DNA from 4 places in the Streptomyces sp. NPDC058637 genome. Region 4 is predicted to be linked to each of the others. Evidence: riboswitches for the same ligand, from Rfam matches in the RefSeq annotation. Region 4 holds a riboswitch; each other region holds the start of a gene.
The links. A riboswitch is a leader RNA that binds a small molecule or an ion and turns the genes downstream of it on or off. The one in region 4 is predicted to bind cobalamin.
Positions count from the first base shown of each region.

Region 1 (3,200 bases), on a different contig from region 4:
GTCGCCAAGACGATCTCCGGCGGGATCATCAACGAGAACGGCCTCAGAACCGAGGTCATCTTCGCGGCGCTCGTCGGCGCCATCCTGTGGAATCTCCTGACCTGGCTGGTGGGCCTGCCCTCCAGCTCGTCCCACGCACTCTTCGGCGGGCTCATCGGCGCCGCGGTGATGTCGGCCGGCTGGTCCTCCATCAACGGCGGGACCGTCGTCACCAAGGTCCTGCTGCCCGCGATCGCCGCCCCTCTCGTCGCCGGTCTGGCCGCGCTGCTGGCCACGAAGCTGACGTACCGCCTCAACCGGAAGATCACCGACGAGGCGCAGCTGAAGTCGACCGCCAAGGGCTACCGGGCAGGCCAGATCGCCTCGGCCGGTCTCGTCTCCCTCGCCCACGGCACCAACGACGCGCAGAAGACGATGGGCATCATCACCCTGGCCCTGGTCACCGGCGGCGTCCTCGCCCCCGGCTCCAACCCGCCGGTCTGGGTCATCGCCTCCGCCGGTATCGCCATCGCGATGGGCACCTACCTCGGCGGCTGGCGCATCATCCGCACCATGGGCAGCGGCCTCACCGACCTCAGGCCGCCGCAGGGCTTCGCCGCCCAGACCAGTGCGGCCACCGTCATCCTGGCCTCCTCGCACCTCGGTTTCTCGCTCTCCACCACCCAGTCCTGCTCCGGCGCCGTGATGGGCGCGGGCCTCGGACGCAAGGGCGGCGTGGTCCGCTGGTCCACCGCCACCCGGATGTTCGTCGCCTGGGGCCTGACCCTGCCGGCCGCCGGTCTGATCGGCGCGGGCGCGGAGTTCCTCACGAAGCAGGGCCCGTGGGGCGTCGGCGTCGTCGCGGTGCTCCTCGTGGCGGGCTCCGGAGCCATCTGGACGCTGTCGCGCCGCAAGCCGGTCGACCACACCAACGTCAACGCGACCGACGCCGAGCCCGCGGGTGTCGTCACCACCGCCATCGCGGCCGTCAGCCCGCCGCCCGTCGGCTCCGGCGTCCCGGACCTCAAGACCACCATCCCGGCCCCGGCCCCGACGGCCGGAACCCCGGCCGACCCGGCCCGACCGGCCACGGTGTAAGGACAGATCCGCATGAACATCGACTGGGCAGCTCTCGCTTCCGTCTTCGGCGTCAGCCTCGTGGTCACCGTCGCACTGGTCGGCCTCTTCACCCTCGGCATCATCGGTCTCGCCAAGGCGCCGACGGCGGGGGGCGCCTCCTCCGTGATGACGCGCTCCGGCGCGTACGCCTCCTTCGCGCTGTGCGTGGCGGCCGTGGCGTACGGGATCTATCTGATCGTCGCCTGACCACCGCAGGTGGTCGCACCGGGCCGGACACACACCTGTGTGTCCGGCCCGGTGTGCGTCTGCGCACACTGAAGCCTCGCAGGTCAACGGCAGGTTGACGGGCGTTCGCGGGGCGTGGTGGACTGCCGGAGCCGTTTACGGCGACAGGAGAGGAAGCCGGTGCGAATCCGGCGCGGTCCCGCCACTGTCACCGGGGAGCAGCCCCCTCATGGAGGTCACGGCCCGCCATCGCGGGCCGGAAGGCCGGGGAAGCCGCGGATCCGGAAGCCAGGAGACTCTCGTCGCCGGTCACGTCGAACCAGGGCGCGGACCCTGAGTGAGGACATCTGCCATGCCTGGCTGCCGTGCGTCGGTCCCTGCATCACCCGTTGCGCCACCCGTGACGAAGGTCCTCCGAGGCGCGACGGCCGGCTGAGCCGTGCGAGCCGACCGCATCTTCGCGTACGGCGCCGCCGCCGGTCTGATCGGCGACCTGCTGCTCGGTGATCCCCGGCGGGGCCATCCCGTCGCCGCCTTCGGGCGGGCCGCGGCAGGCGTCGAGAACCGGCTGTGGCGCGACGACCGCGGCCGGGGCGCCCTGCACGCGCTGGTCTGCGCCGGGGGCGCCGCCGGCGCCGCCGCCCTGGCCGCCCGCGCCGTACGGAACCGTCCCGCCGCGGCCGTGGCCCTGACCGCCGCCGCCACCTGGTCCGTCGTCGGCGGTACGTCGCTGGGCCGCGAGGCCCGCGCCATCGGCGGCGCTCTCGCCGCCGGTGACATCGAGCTGGCCCGGGAGCGGCTGCCGCACCTGTGCGGCCGTGACCCGTACTCCCTCGACGGGCGGCAGATCGCCCGCGCGGTGGTGGAGTCCGTCGCCGAGAACACCTCCGACGCCGTCGTGGGGGCCCTGGTGTGGGGTGCGCTGGGCGGGGTGCCCGGCCTGGTCGGGTTCCGGGCCGTCAACACCCTGGACGCCATGGTCGGTCACAGGTCGCCGCGCCACCTGCGCTACGGCTGGGCCTCCGCCCGGCTCGACGACCTCGCCGGCTGGCCCGGCGCGCGCCTCACGGCCGTGCTCGCGGCGGCCTCCGGGGGAAAGCCGCGCGCGGCCGTACGGGCCTGGCGGGCCGACGCCGGGAAGCATCCGAGCCCCAACGCGGGCCCGGTCGAGGCCTCGTTCGCCGGTGCGCTCGGTGTACGGCTCGGCGGGACCCTCGCGTACGGCGGACGGGTCGAGCACCGGCCCGTGCTCAACGGGGAGGCGGGCCGGGACGTGCGGGTCGCGGACATCGAACGCGCGGTGCGGCTGTCGCGCCGCGTGAGTGTGCTGGCCCTCGGCGTGTGTGTGGCCGGGCGGCTGGCCGTGGGACGGAGGGGTCGGGCATGAGCGCAGGACCGGGCGGCGGACTGCTGGTCGCGGGGACCACCTCGGACGCGGGCAAGAGCGTCGTCACGGCGGGGATCTGCCGGTGGCTGGTGCGCCGGGGGGTGAAGGTCGCGCCGTTCAAGGCCCAGAACATGTCGCTGAACTCCTTCGTCACCCGTGAGGGTGCCGAGATCGGCCGCGCCCAGGCGATGCAGGCGCAGGCCGCCCGGGTGGAGCCGACCGCGCTGATGAATCCGGTGCTGCTGAAGCCCGGCGGCGACCGTTCCAGTCAGGTGGTCCTGATGGGGAGGCCGGTCGGTGAGATGAGTGCGCGCGGCTATCACGGGGGGCGCCAGGAAGCCCTGTTCGGGACGGTCGTGGACTGTCTGGAGCAGCTCCGGGGCACGTATGACGCCGTGATCTGCGAGGGGGCCGGCAGTCCGGCCGAGATCAATCTGCGGCGTACGGACATCGTGAACATGGGTGTCGCGCGGGCCGCGCGCTTCCCGGTGCTGGTCGTCGGGGACATCGACCGGGGCGGTGTGTTCGC
Region 1 covers NZ_JBHXRD010000042.1:7,495-10,694, reverse strand. The annotation lists gene ACFWVP_RS30885 (anion permease) at 1-1,077, shown strand, start outside; gene ACFWVP_RS30880 (hypothetical protein) at 1,090-1,305, shown strand; cobalamin riboswitch at 1,454-1,583, shown strand; gene ACFWVP_RS30875 (cobalamin biosynthesis protein) at 1,724-2,671, shown strand; gene ACFWVP_RS30870 (cobyric acid synthase) at 2,668-3,200, shown strand, end outside.
Region 1: it holds a riboswitch for cobalamin, as region 4 does, so the genes downstream of both, ACFWVP_RS30875 (cobalamin biosynthesis protein) here and ACFWVP_RS04120 (ABC transporter substrate-binding protein) in region 4, are expected to answer to the same signal.

Region 2 (3,200 bases), on a different contig from region 4:
CCAGCGCGATCCGCTTGAGGCCGTCCTTCGCCGGGGTGCCCGCGCAGATCGCCCCGAAGTCCGGGGCGCGGCGCGGCTGCGCCGAGTCCGAGGAGTCCTCGCTCACCGAGAAGCGGAAGCCCTGCACGGCGCCGTCGTCGGGCCGCACCAGGGACGGGCCCTGCGTGGCGTACGTCCAGTTCTTCCCGCCGTCGCCCTCCCAGAACGACCAGTAGCGGTAGCCCGCCGCCCGCGCGCTCCCCGCGGCCGCCACGACCAGCAGGGCGCCGACGAGGAGAAGCAGTGCCGCGGTGCCCGGCGGGCGCCTCACAGCTGCTGGTTCTTCCGGCGTCCGCTGAGCAGGAACCCGATGCCCGCGCCGAAGGCGAGGCCGATGCCGACCAGCCACCAGACGCCGAGCCCGCCGTCGTCGCTGCTGGTGTCCTTCGGCTCCTGCGCGGTCGCGGTCGGCGAGGGCACGGCGGTCGCGGCGGGCGCCGGGCCCGTCGCGTTGAGCTGCTCGACGAGGTCGACGCCCCCGAAGTCACGGGCGTCGGTCCCGGTCGCGTGCGCGGCGAGTACCAGTTGCGCGGTGGCGGCGGGGCCGCCCTCCTTCGCCCAGTCCCGCGCGTTCTTCTCCAGGTAGGTGACCGCTCCGGCCGCCTTGTCCTTGTGACCCGACGCCGCCAGCGCGACGACGGCGTCGGCGGTGTTGCCGAAGTCCGGCTGCGGCTCGGTGTCCTCGGCGCCCGGCATCGGCGGCAGCTCCAGATGACCGGAGCCGGCCAGGGCGCCCGCGAGGTGGAAGGCGCCGTTCTGCGCGGACTGCTCCGGGGTCAGGTCCGTGCCCTCGGCGCAGGAGGGCGCCTTCGCCGCGTTGGAGGTGCCGGCCGCCATGCCCTTGCCCATCGCGCCGAGCACCGCCGCCGCCGTGGCGTCCGCGTTGGCCGTGAGCTTGCCGTTCTTGTCCGGCTGGTAGGCGAACGCCCCGCCGTCCTTCCCCCCGCACGGCAGGGCGAACGACCGCAGCGCCGTGTACGGCGTGCCGCCGCCCGCCTTCGTGACCGCGGCCAGCGGTACGCCCGCCCGGGCCAGTGCCCCGATCACGACGGCGGTGGAGTTGGCGTCGCTCGGGCTGCCCGGGTTGTAGCCCCAGCCGCCGTCCTCGTTCTGGACGGACTTCAGCCAGGTGACGCCCTTGTCCACGACCTCGCGGTGCACGGCCAGCTCGACCATGGCCTGGACCGCCGCCGCGGTCGCGTTGGTGTCCGCCACCGTCTTGTCGTCACAGGGCACGGAGGCGTCGCGGTACGAGGTGAAGGCCCCGTCGGCGCACTGCTGGCCGACGAGCCAGTCCACCGACTGCGTGGCGGGCGTGACGAGCTCGATCTTCTGCGCCAGGAAGGCCACCGACTGGCGCCACACGCCGTCGTACGTGGGGTCCTTCGTCCCGTACAGACCCGGCGGCAGCGCCGCCGACGGAGAGGGGGACGGGCTCGGGGCGGCGACCGCCGCGGGGGCGGCGGCGGCACAGAGCACGGCGGTGATCGCGAGCGCTGCCGCGCGGCGGCGTACGGTCATGGCGGGATGGGCCTCTCCTGCGAGGACCGGGCTCGGGCACACGGATGCACCGGGCTCCGGCCCCGTATACCTCGACGGTGCCGGCCACCGGGGTTCCGGTGGCACGAGCCGGTCACGCTCACACACGGGGCATTCCGGCTGACCGTCCCTGGGGACGGATGACGGCTGCGGGCCAGCGCCGGATTCGCACCGGCTTCCCCCCGTACGGGCATGATGACGACCCGCTCACTCTACCGGGGCGCTCCGCGCCCTCCCCGGGCGCACGGCCCACGGGACCGGCCGCGATCCCGGGGAAAGGGCTTCCCAGCAGGTCAAAGCCCGTGCGAAACTCCGGCGGGGGTCAACGGGCGGGCGCCCGTGGACAGGATCGACCGGGGCGGGAAGCACCAGTGCGTACAAGAGGAACGGCGGCCGTGGCCGCCGCGGTGAGTGCATTCATGACGGTGACCGCGGGCTGCGGTCTCGTCGGCGAGGAGGGGGCCGCGCCGAAACCGTCGCCCGTGCCCACCGTGCCGTTCACCAAGGAGACGGTGACCGGCGAGATAGCCGCCGTCGCCGGGACCGCGGGACTTCCCGCCGGTGACACCTCCACGGCCGGTCTGCCCGCGGGCGACTGGCAGGAGTGCATCGCGCCCTGGATGGGCGACGCACCGGCCGCGGGGGCGGCCGACGCCTTCGAGGCGGCCGTGCGGCAGCTGCGCCAGCAGGACTGGGAGATCGTCTCCAGCCACGCGGAGCAGGACGTCACCTTCCGCACCCTCGCCAAGCGGGGCTGGAAGGTGTACGCCCGGCACTACGCGATGGCCGGCTTCGGCACGGAGCAGATCGTGTCGCTCACCGCGGTCGAGGACGGCTGCGAACTGCCCGAGGAGATCAGGGGCGACTACGAGGACCCGGCCTGACAGCCGGAGTGGGCGATCACGAAGTGGCCCGTCGGTGACTTTCTGAGCGTGTGCGTGACGAACACGTTGTACAGGCCCATGTGCTGCCCGGAGCCGTTCGCGTGGACGTACCCGCCCGGGGTGCGGGCCCGTCCCGCCGCCACGTGCGCGACCTACCGGCCGGAAACTATGGGCCGGGGAGCGCCCCGCCCGTGTGGCGGACGGACATCCGCCGATTCCCGTTGGGTGCGGCGCCCCTCTTGCGCCCGCCGCGGGCCGCGGAGAACGGCGGGGACCGCCCGCCCGCCGCCCGCCCCGCACCATGTACGCCGCCACCATGGCCCCGCCCGAGGGTGTGTGCACCGACCCCGTGTGATGCGGGCGGTGACGTCCTTACGGTGACGCCCATGCAGACTTCCCGGACCCCGGACCACGCACCCCCCACACCGCCCGCAGACCGGTTCCTGGCCGGACGCACCGCCCTGGTCACCGGTGCGGCGAGCGGCATCGGACTGGCCTGTGCCCAGGTGCTCGCCGCCGCGGGCGCCCATGTCCACGTGGTGGACAAGGCCGCGGAGGCGGCGAAGGACCTGGCCGAGCGGATCGGCGGAACGGCCTGGGTGGCCGATCTCTCCGTGGCCGAGGCGGTGGACGCGCTGCCCGCGGACGCGGACATCGTGGTCAACAACGCCGGGCTGCAGCATGTGGCACCGGTGCACGACTTCCCGCCCGAGCGCTTCACACTGATCCACCGGGTGA
Region 2 covers NZ_JBHXRD010000001.1:115,929-119,128, reverse strand. The annotation lists gene ACFWVP_RS00535 (SCO2322 family protein) at 1-310, opposite strand, end outside; gene ACFWVP_RS00530 (prenyltransferase/squalene oxidase repeat-containing protein) at 307-1,560, opposite strand; cobalamin riboswitch at 1,667-1,790, opposite strand; gene ACFWVP_RS00525 (hypothetical protein) at 1,998-2,462, shown strand; partial or broken gene ACFWVP_RS00520 (esterase) at 2,444-2,611, opposite strand; gene ACFWVP_RS00515 (3-hydroxybutyrate dehydrogenase) at 2,849-3,200, shown strand, end outside.
Region 2: it holds a riboswitch for cobalamin, as region 4 does, so the genes downstream of both, ACFWVP_RS00530 (prenyltransferase/squalene oxidase repeat-containing protein) here and ACFWVP_RS04120 (ABC transporter substrate-binding protein) in region 4, are expected to answer to the same signal.

Region 3 (3,200 bases), on a different contig from region 4:
GCACGGAGCCGCTGGCCTCGCGGAGCGCCTCACGGGTCCGCGCGTCCCACACGCCGAGCCCCTTGAGCTCGTCCACCAGGTACGCGTTGACCTGGAGGAACTCACCGCTGAGGGTCTCGCGCTTGAAGAGGTTGGAGACCTGCGGCTCGATGCACTCGTACACACCGGCGATCGAGGCGATCGTCGCGGTCGGGGCGATGGCGAGCAGCAGGGAGTTGCGCATCCCCGTCCTCGCGACGCGGGCGCGCAGCGCGTCCCAGCGCTCCGGCCAGTTGACCTCGGTGTCGTAGTGGTCGGGGTGCAGCACGCCGCGGGCGGCGCGGGTCTCGGACCAGGCGGGCAACGGGCCGGACTTCTCCGCGAGGTCGCAGGAGGCCTCGTACGCGGCGAGCATGATCCGCTCGGAGATCCTCGTGGACAGTGCGCGGGCCTCCGGCGAGTCGAAGGGCAGCCGCAGCTGGAAGAAGACGTCCTGCAGACCCATCGCGCCCAGGCCCACCGGGCGCCAGCGGGCGTTGGACCGGCCGGCCTGCTCGGTCGGGTAGAAGTTGATGTCGACCACGCGGTCCAGGAAGGTCACGGCGGTACGGACGGTGGCGTCCAGCCGCTCCCAGTCCATCTCCCCGCCGGCGACGAACGCGCCGAGGTTGACGGAACCGAGGTTGCAGACGGCCGTCTCGCCGTCGTCGGTGACTTCCAGGATCTCGGTGCACAGGTTCGAGGAGTGCACGACGCGGCCCGGCTCGGCGGTCTGGTTCGCGGTCCGGTTGGAGGCGTCCTTGAACGTCATCCAGCCCTGGCCGGTCTGGGCGAGGGTCCGCATCATCCGGCCGTACAGCTCACGGGCCTGCATGGTCTTGCGGGCCAGGCCCTTGGCCTCGGCCGCCCGGTAGGCGATGTCGAAGTCGTCGCCCCACAGGTCGACCAGTTCCGGCACGTCGGCCGGGGAGAACAGCGACCAGGTGCCGTCCGTGTCCACGCGGCGCATGAACTCGTCCGGGATCCAGTGCGCCAGGTTGAGGTTGTGCGTACGCCGCTGGTCCTCACCGGTGTTGTCGCGCAGCTCCAGGAACTCCTCGATGTCCGCGTGCCAGGTCTCCAGGTAGACGGCGGCGGCGCCCTTGCGGCGGCCACCCTGGTTGACCGCGGCGACCGAGGCGTCGAGCGTCTTCAGGAACGGCACGATGCCGTTGGAGTGCCCGTTGGTGCCCCGGATCAGCGAACCGCGTGCGCGGATACGGGAGTACGAGAGGCCGATGCCGCCCGCGTGCTTGGAGAGGCGCGCCACCTGGTGGTAACGGTCGTAGATCGAGTCGAGCTCGTCCAGCGGGGAGTCCAGCAGATAGCAGGAGGACATCTGCGGGTGCCGGGTGCCGGAGTTGAAGAGCGTGGGGGAGGAGGGGAGGTAGTCGAGACGGCTCATCAGGCCGTACAGCGCCGCCACTTCGTCCAGGGCGTGCGCGGAGGTGTCCTCGGCGAGTCCGGCGGCGACCCGCAGCATGAAGTGCTGCGGGGTCTCGATGACCTGGCGGGTGAGCGGGTGGCGCAGCAGGTAGCGGCTGTACAGCGTCCGCAGGCCGAAGTAGCCGAAGCGGTCGTCGGCACGGTCGGCGAGGGCCCGCTCGGCCAGCGCGTCGAGGGACGCCGCGTGCAGCGTGACGAACTCGGCCGTGCGGTCGGCGATCAGGCCCTCGCGGTGACCGGTGGCGACCGAGGCGGAGAAGGACACCGCGCCCTGGCCGGCCGCCTCGTCCGCGATCGAGCGGGTGAGGAGCCGGGCGGCGAGCCGTGAGTAGGCGGGGTCCTCGGAGATCAGCCCCGCGGCGGCCTCGGTGGCCAGCGAGCGCAGTTCGGCCTCGTCGGAGCGCGCGTTGCGGCCTCGCAGCGCGGCGGCGGCGACCCGCCCGGGGTCGGTGTCGGGCAGATCGACGGTGAGGTCGGTCAGGGTCCGCAGCAGTGCGGTCCCGGGCCCGTCGGGCGTGGACTCGGCTGAATCGACCGCTGAAACCGGATCGGCTGGCGCGATGGTCACTGGGGCTATCCCTCGCTCGGCTCGGGGCCGGCGGGAGCGGTGATGCCGGGCAGGGCGGTGCCCGGGTGGGGGCAGCACGGCGCACGGCGTCCACCGGCCCTCCGCGAGGCCCGGACGTATGGCATCCGGCTCGGTCGAGCCGGACACGCTGTCGGCAGGTCCTCGGACTTCCGGGTGCGCAGAAGCACACCGGTCACACCGTTGCGGGACAGTTCCGGATTCGCACCGGATTCCCCTGCGGCGACAGCGAGCATGAGCATACATGTGGGGGCCGCCGATTGCGGCAGCCCCCATATGTAGTGTCGCGACGGGTCAGAAGGCCAGGCGGAACGTCAGGAGGGTGAAGCCCGGGACAGGGCTCCAGTCCCGCTCCGGGGTCCGTACGAAGCCGAGGCGGCGGTAGATCCGGTGGGCGGCCTCCATGGACGACTGGGTCGACAGGACGACCCCGGACAGCCCTTCGGTGGCGCGCGCCCGGTCGACGCAGGCCCGTACGAGCGCCTCGCCCGCACCGCGCCCACGCGCCTTCGCGGCGACGGCCAGCATCCGGAACTCCGCTTCGTCCCGGCCCGCGATGTCCGCCCAGGGGCTGCCGGGCGCGACGTAGGTGACCCCGCCCAGCAGCTCGCCGTCGGCGTCCACCGCGGCCAGCACCAGAGCCTCCGCGGCCCGCCGCCCGACGGCACGCAGCTGTTCCAGGTAGGGGTCGTCGGCGCCGAGGTCCAGCAGTCCGTCGCCGAGATACGCCTGGGCGGTCATCTCGCCCAAGGCCTCGTGCTCCTCGGTGCGGACCCGTCTGATCGAGACATCCATGACCGTCAGTCTGCCCCGGGCGGCGAGCCCGGCGCACACTCTTTCCGGGGCGGGGTGCCCCGCTCACGGTTCCGTCCCGGCGGGGCGGACCCCACCGGGACGGAACACATCACTCCGAGGGGTCAGTGACCGCCCGGGGCGCCCACCGTGGCCGGCGGGAGCTTCTTCTGGACGCCGGGATCGCCCACGTCCGCCGTGTAGTCGGACGGGGACGTCTCGTCGATGCCCGCCGGGGCCTTCAGCGCGTTGAGGACGAAGGTCAGCACGATCACCACGACGACGTTCAGCACGAACGCGGTGAGACCGATGTAGCCGATCTCCCCGATGCCGGGGATCTCCTTCGAGGAGCCGCCGA
Region 3 covers NZ_JBHXRD010000012.1:170,478-173,677, forward strand. The annotation lists gene ACFWVP_RS15060 (ribonucleoside-diphosphate reductase subunit alpha) at 1-2,032, opposite strand, end outside; cobalamin riboswitch at 2,168-2,326, opposite strand; gene ACFWVP_RS15065 (GNAT family N-acetyltransferase) at 2,345-2,845, opposite strand; gene mctP (monocarboxylate uptake permease MctP) at 2,968-3,200, opposite strand, start outside.
Region 3: it holds a riboswitch for cobalamin, as region 4 does, so the genes downstream of both, ACFWVP_RS15060 (ribonucleoside-diphosphate reductase subunit alpha) here and ACFWVP_RS04120 (ABC transporter substrate-binding protein) in region 4, are expected to answer to the same signal.

Region 4 (3,200 bases):
CGGCGGAGCGGCTCGTGGCCGTCGCCAAGGCCTGGATCACCTGGCAGGCACGCGCCGTCATCGTCCAGTGCCGTGAACGCTGCGGTGCGCAGGCGCTGCTGGAGAACAACGGCATGGCCGAGCTCGTCACCGGCGTGGAGGGCGCCATCACCGCGGAGGGCGACAACGTCGCCCTGTACAGCAAGGCGGCCGCGGACCTCCTCTTCCCGGCCGGCCCCGACCGGTGGGACACGCCGCTCGACCGCACCCCCGGTGAGCTGACCGATCCGTACTTCCTCGGCAGGCTCCTCGCGGCCGTCGAGGAGATCTGGTTCGGCCGGGCCAGGGAGCGGGTGCTCTCGGCGACCCACGACGACAGGCTCGCACGGTGGAACGCGGGCTCCGGGCCCGCCCTGCGCGGAGTCGAGGCCCACGCATACCGGCAGGCCGCCGAAGCCTTCGCGCAGGCCCGCGCCGCGCTGCCCGGAGGGGCCGCGCGGGAGCGGCTGACGGAGCTGGAGCGGCTGTTCGCCCTCGAATGGGTGGCCCGCAACAGCGGCGACCTGCTGGCCGCGGGTCTCCTGAGCGCCGATCAGGTCGACCAGTTGCCCGACGCCACCGAGGAGCTGATCGCGGCCGTCGCCGCGCACGCCCCCGAACTGGCCGAATCCTTCGCGCTGCCCGCCGAACTGCTCGCGGACTGGCCGATCGCGGGACCCGACTACGCCGACGCGTACGACGACCCCGACGGGCCCTGGCAGGCCGGGGCGGCGCTCGCGTCGGCGGGCACGGTGTGAGCGCCGCACGAGCGGTTCACGGACGCCCCGGCACCATGGTCCCGGGCCGCCGGAGCGTGCGCGAGGCCGTGGAGATCCTCGGCTTGCGGGCCGTTCTGCCGGCGTACTGGGGCACCATCTCCCTGCTCGCCCGGCGTACGAAACCCCAGGCCGGTGGCGGCGAATCGGTTCGTCGCACACGCTGACGGCACGACGGGCGGCCGGTCCACGCGGGAGGTGCGCGGGGGTGTGCGGCGGACGCCCGCGCACCCCTTCCCGGCGCGTGCGGGCCGCCCGATCGCTGCGTGATAGCTTGCAGACGCCAGTCGCACTCCACGTGGAGTCAGGGAATCCGGTGAGAATCCGGAGCTGACGCGCAGCGGTGAGGGGGACGGGCGGGGCCACAGCCACTGGGACACCCTCGGGTGCCCCGGGAAGGCGTCCCGTCCGGACGAACCCGAGTCCGAAAACCTGCTGGCACCCCGCTTCCGTACCGGGAGCGGTATTCCGTACGGGCTTCGCGCAAGAGCCCAGAGACGCAGAGGGATTCCGTGCCGTCCATACCCAGAGCCGTACGCCGAACCGCCCTGCTCGCCGCGGGACTTGTCCTGACAGGTGCCTGCGGAGGCGGGAACACGAGCCCGTCCGGAGAGGCCGCGGAGGACGGCGGCGCCGGATATCCGGTGACGCTGCGGAACTGCGGTCGCACGGTGACGGTCGAGGCCGCACCGAGCCGCGCGGTCTCCCTGAACCAGGGATCGACCGAGATCCTGTTCTCCCTGGGCCTCGCCGACCGGCTCGTGGGCACCGCGACCTGGACCGACCCGGTGATGAAGGGTCTGGAGGAGGCCGACGCCGCGGTACCCCGCATCGCGGAGAACAACCCCTCGTCGGAGAAGGTCCTCGACAAGGAACCCGACTTCGTCAGCGCCTCGTTCGAATCGACACTCGGCAAGGGCGGTGTCGCGCCCCGCGAGCAGTTCGAGAAGCTCGGTGTGCCGACCTACCTCTCGCCGACCGACTGCACGGCCAAGGACAACACCGGCAGCAGCGACGGCTCCCGTACGAAGCCGCTCACCATGGACAGCGTCTACGGCGAAGTCCACGACCTGGCCAAGGTGTTCGGCGTACAGGAGCGGGGCGACGCGCTCGTCGCCGGTCTCCGGAAGCGGATCGGGACGGCCACCGCGGGCATCGACGCCTCCGGCACCACCCTGCTCTACTGGTTCGCCAACTCCGAGGCCCCCTACCTGGCCGGCTGCTGCGGAGCGCCCGGGATCATCACCGCGGAACTGGGCGCGAGGAACGTCTTCGACGACACCCGCGAGGAATGGCCCCAGATCAACTGGGAGACCGTCGCCGACCGGAACCCCGACGTCCTCGTCATCGGCGACCTGACGCGCAGGTCGCAGACCGCCGAGAGCGCCGAGAAGAAGATCGAGTTCCTGGAGACCAACCCCGCCACGAAGAACATGGACGCGGTCCGCAACAAGCGTTACGTCCTCCTCAGCGGTCAGGCGATGAACCCGACGATCCGCACCGTCGAGGGCGTGGAGGCGGTCGCCGCCGGGCTGCGCTCCTTCGGGCTCGCCGGGTGACGGTCACCCAGGGAGCGACCGTCACCGAACAGGACCCGGGCGGGCTTCCGGACAGGGCGCCCGTCCGCGTCCTGCGCGACGGACTGCTCTGGAGCGGCGGCGTCGCCCTGCTGCTCCTGTCCGTCGCGGTCGCCGTCACGATCGGGCCCGCCCGCATCTCCGTCCCCGACGTGGGGTCGGCGGTGGCCTCCCACCTCGGCCTCGGCGACACCCGGCTCACACCCATCCGGGACGGCATCATCTGGAACCTGCGCATGCCCCGCACCCTGCTCGCCGCGGTGTGCGGGGCGGGGCTCGCCGTGTGCGGAACGGTGATGCAGTCGCTGCTGCGCAACCCGCTCGCCGACCCGTTCGTCCTCGGCGTGTCCTCCGGGGCGTCCACCGGAGCGGTCGTCGTCGTCGTCCTCGGGGTCGGCGGCGGAGCGGTGTCGATCTCCACCGGGGCCTTCGTCGGTGCCCTGTGCTCGTTCGCCCTCGTGCTCCTGCTCAGCCACACCCTCGGCGGATCGACCGACCGGGTCGTGCTGTCCGGCGTCGCCGCCATGCAGCTGTTCTCCGCGCTCACCTCCTTCGTCGTGATGACGGCCGCCGACGCCGAACAGACCCGGGGCGTGCTGTTCTGGCTGCTGGGCTCCCTGAGCGGGGTCGGCTGGACCGATGTGTGGATGTGCTCCGCGGTGCTCGTCGTGACGCTGCTGATCTGCCTGGGACACGCCCGTACCCTCGACGCGTTCGCGTTCGGACAGGACGCGGCGGCGGCCCTGGGCATTCATGTCGCCCGCACCCGGATCGTGCTGCTCTGCACGACCGCGCTGCTCACCGCGGCGCTCGTCAGCTCGGCCGGAGC
Region 4 covers NZ_JBHXRD010000003.1:84,838-88,037, reverse strand. The annotation lists gene ACFWVP_RS04125 (acyl-CoA dehydrogenase) at 1-776, shown strand, start outside; cobalamin riboswitch at 1,062-1,249, shown strand; gene ACFWVP_RS04120 (ABC transporter substrate-binding protein) at 1,307-2,353, shown strand; gene ACFWVP_RS04115 (FecCD family ABC transporter permease) at 2,425-3,200, shown strand, end outside.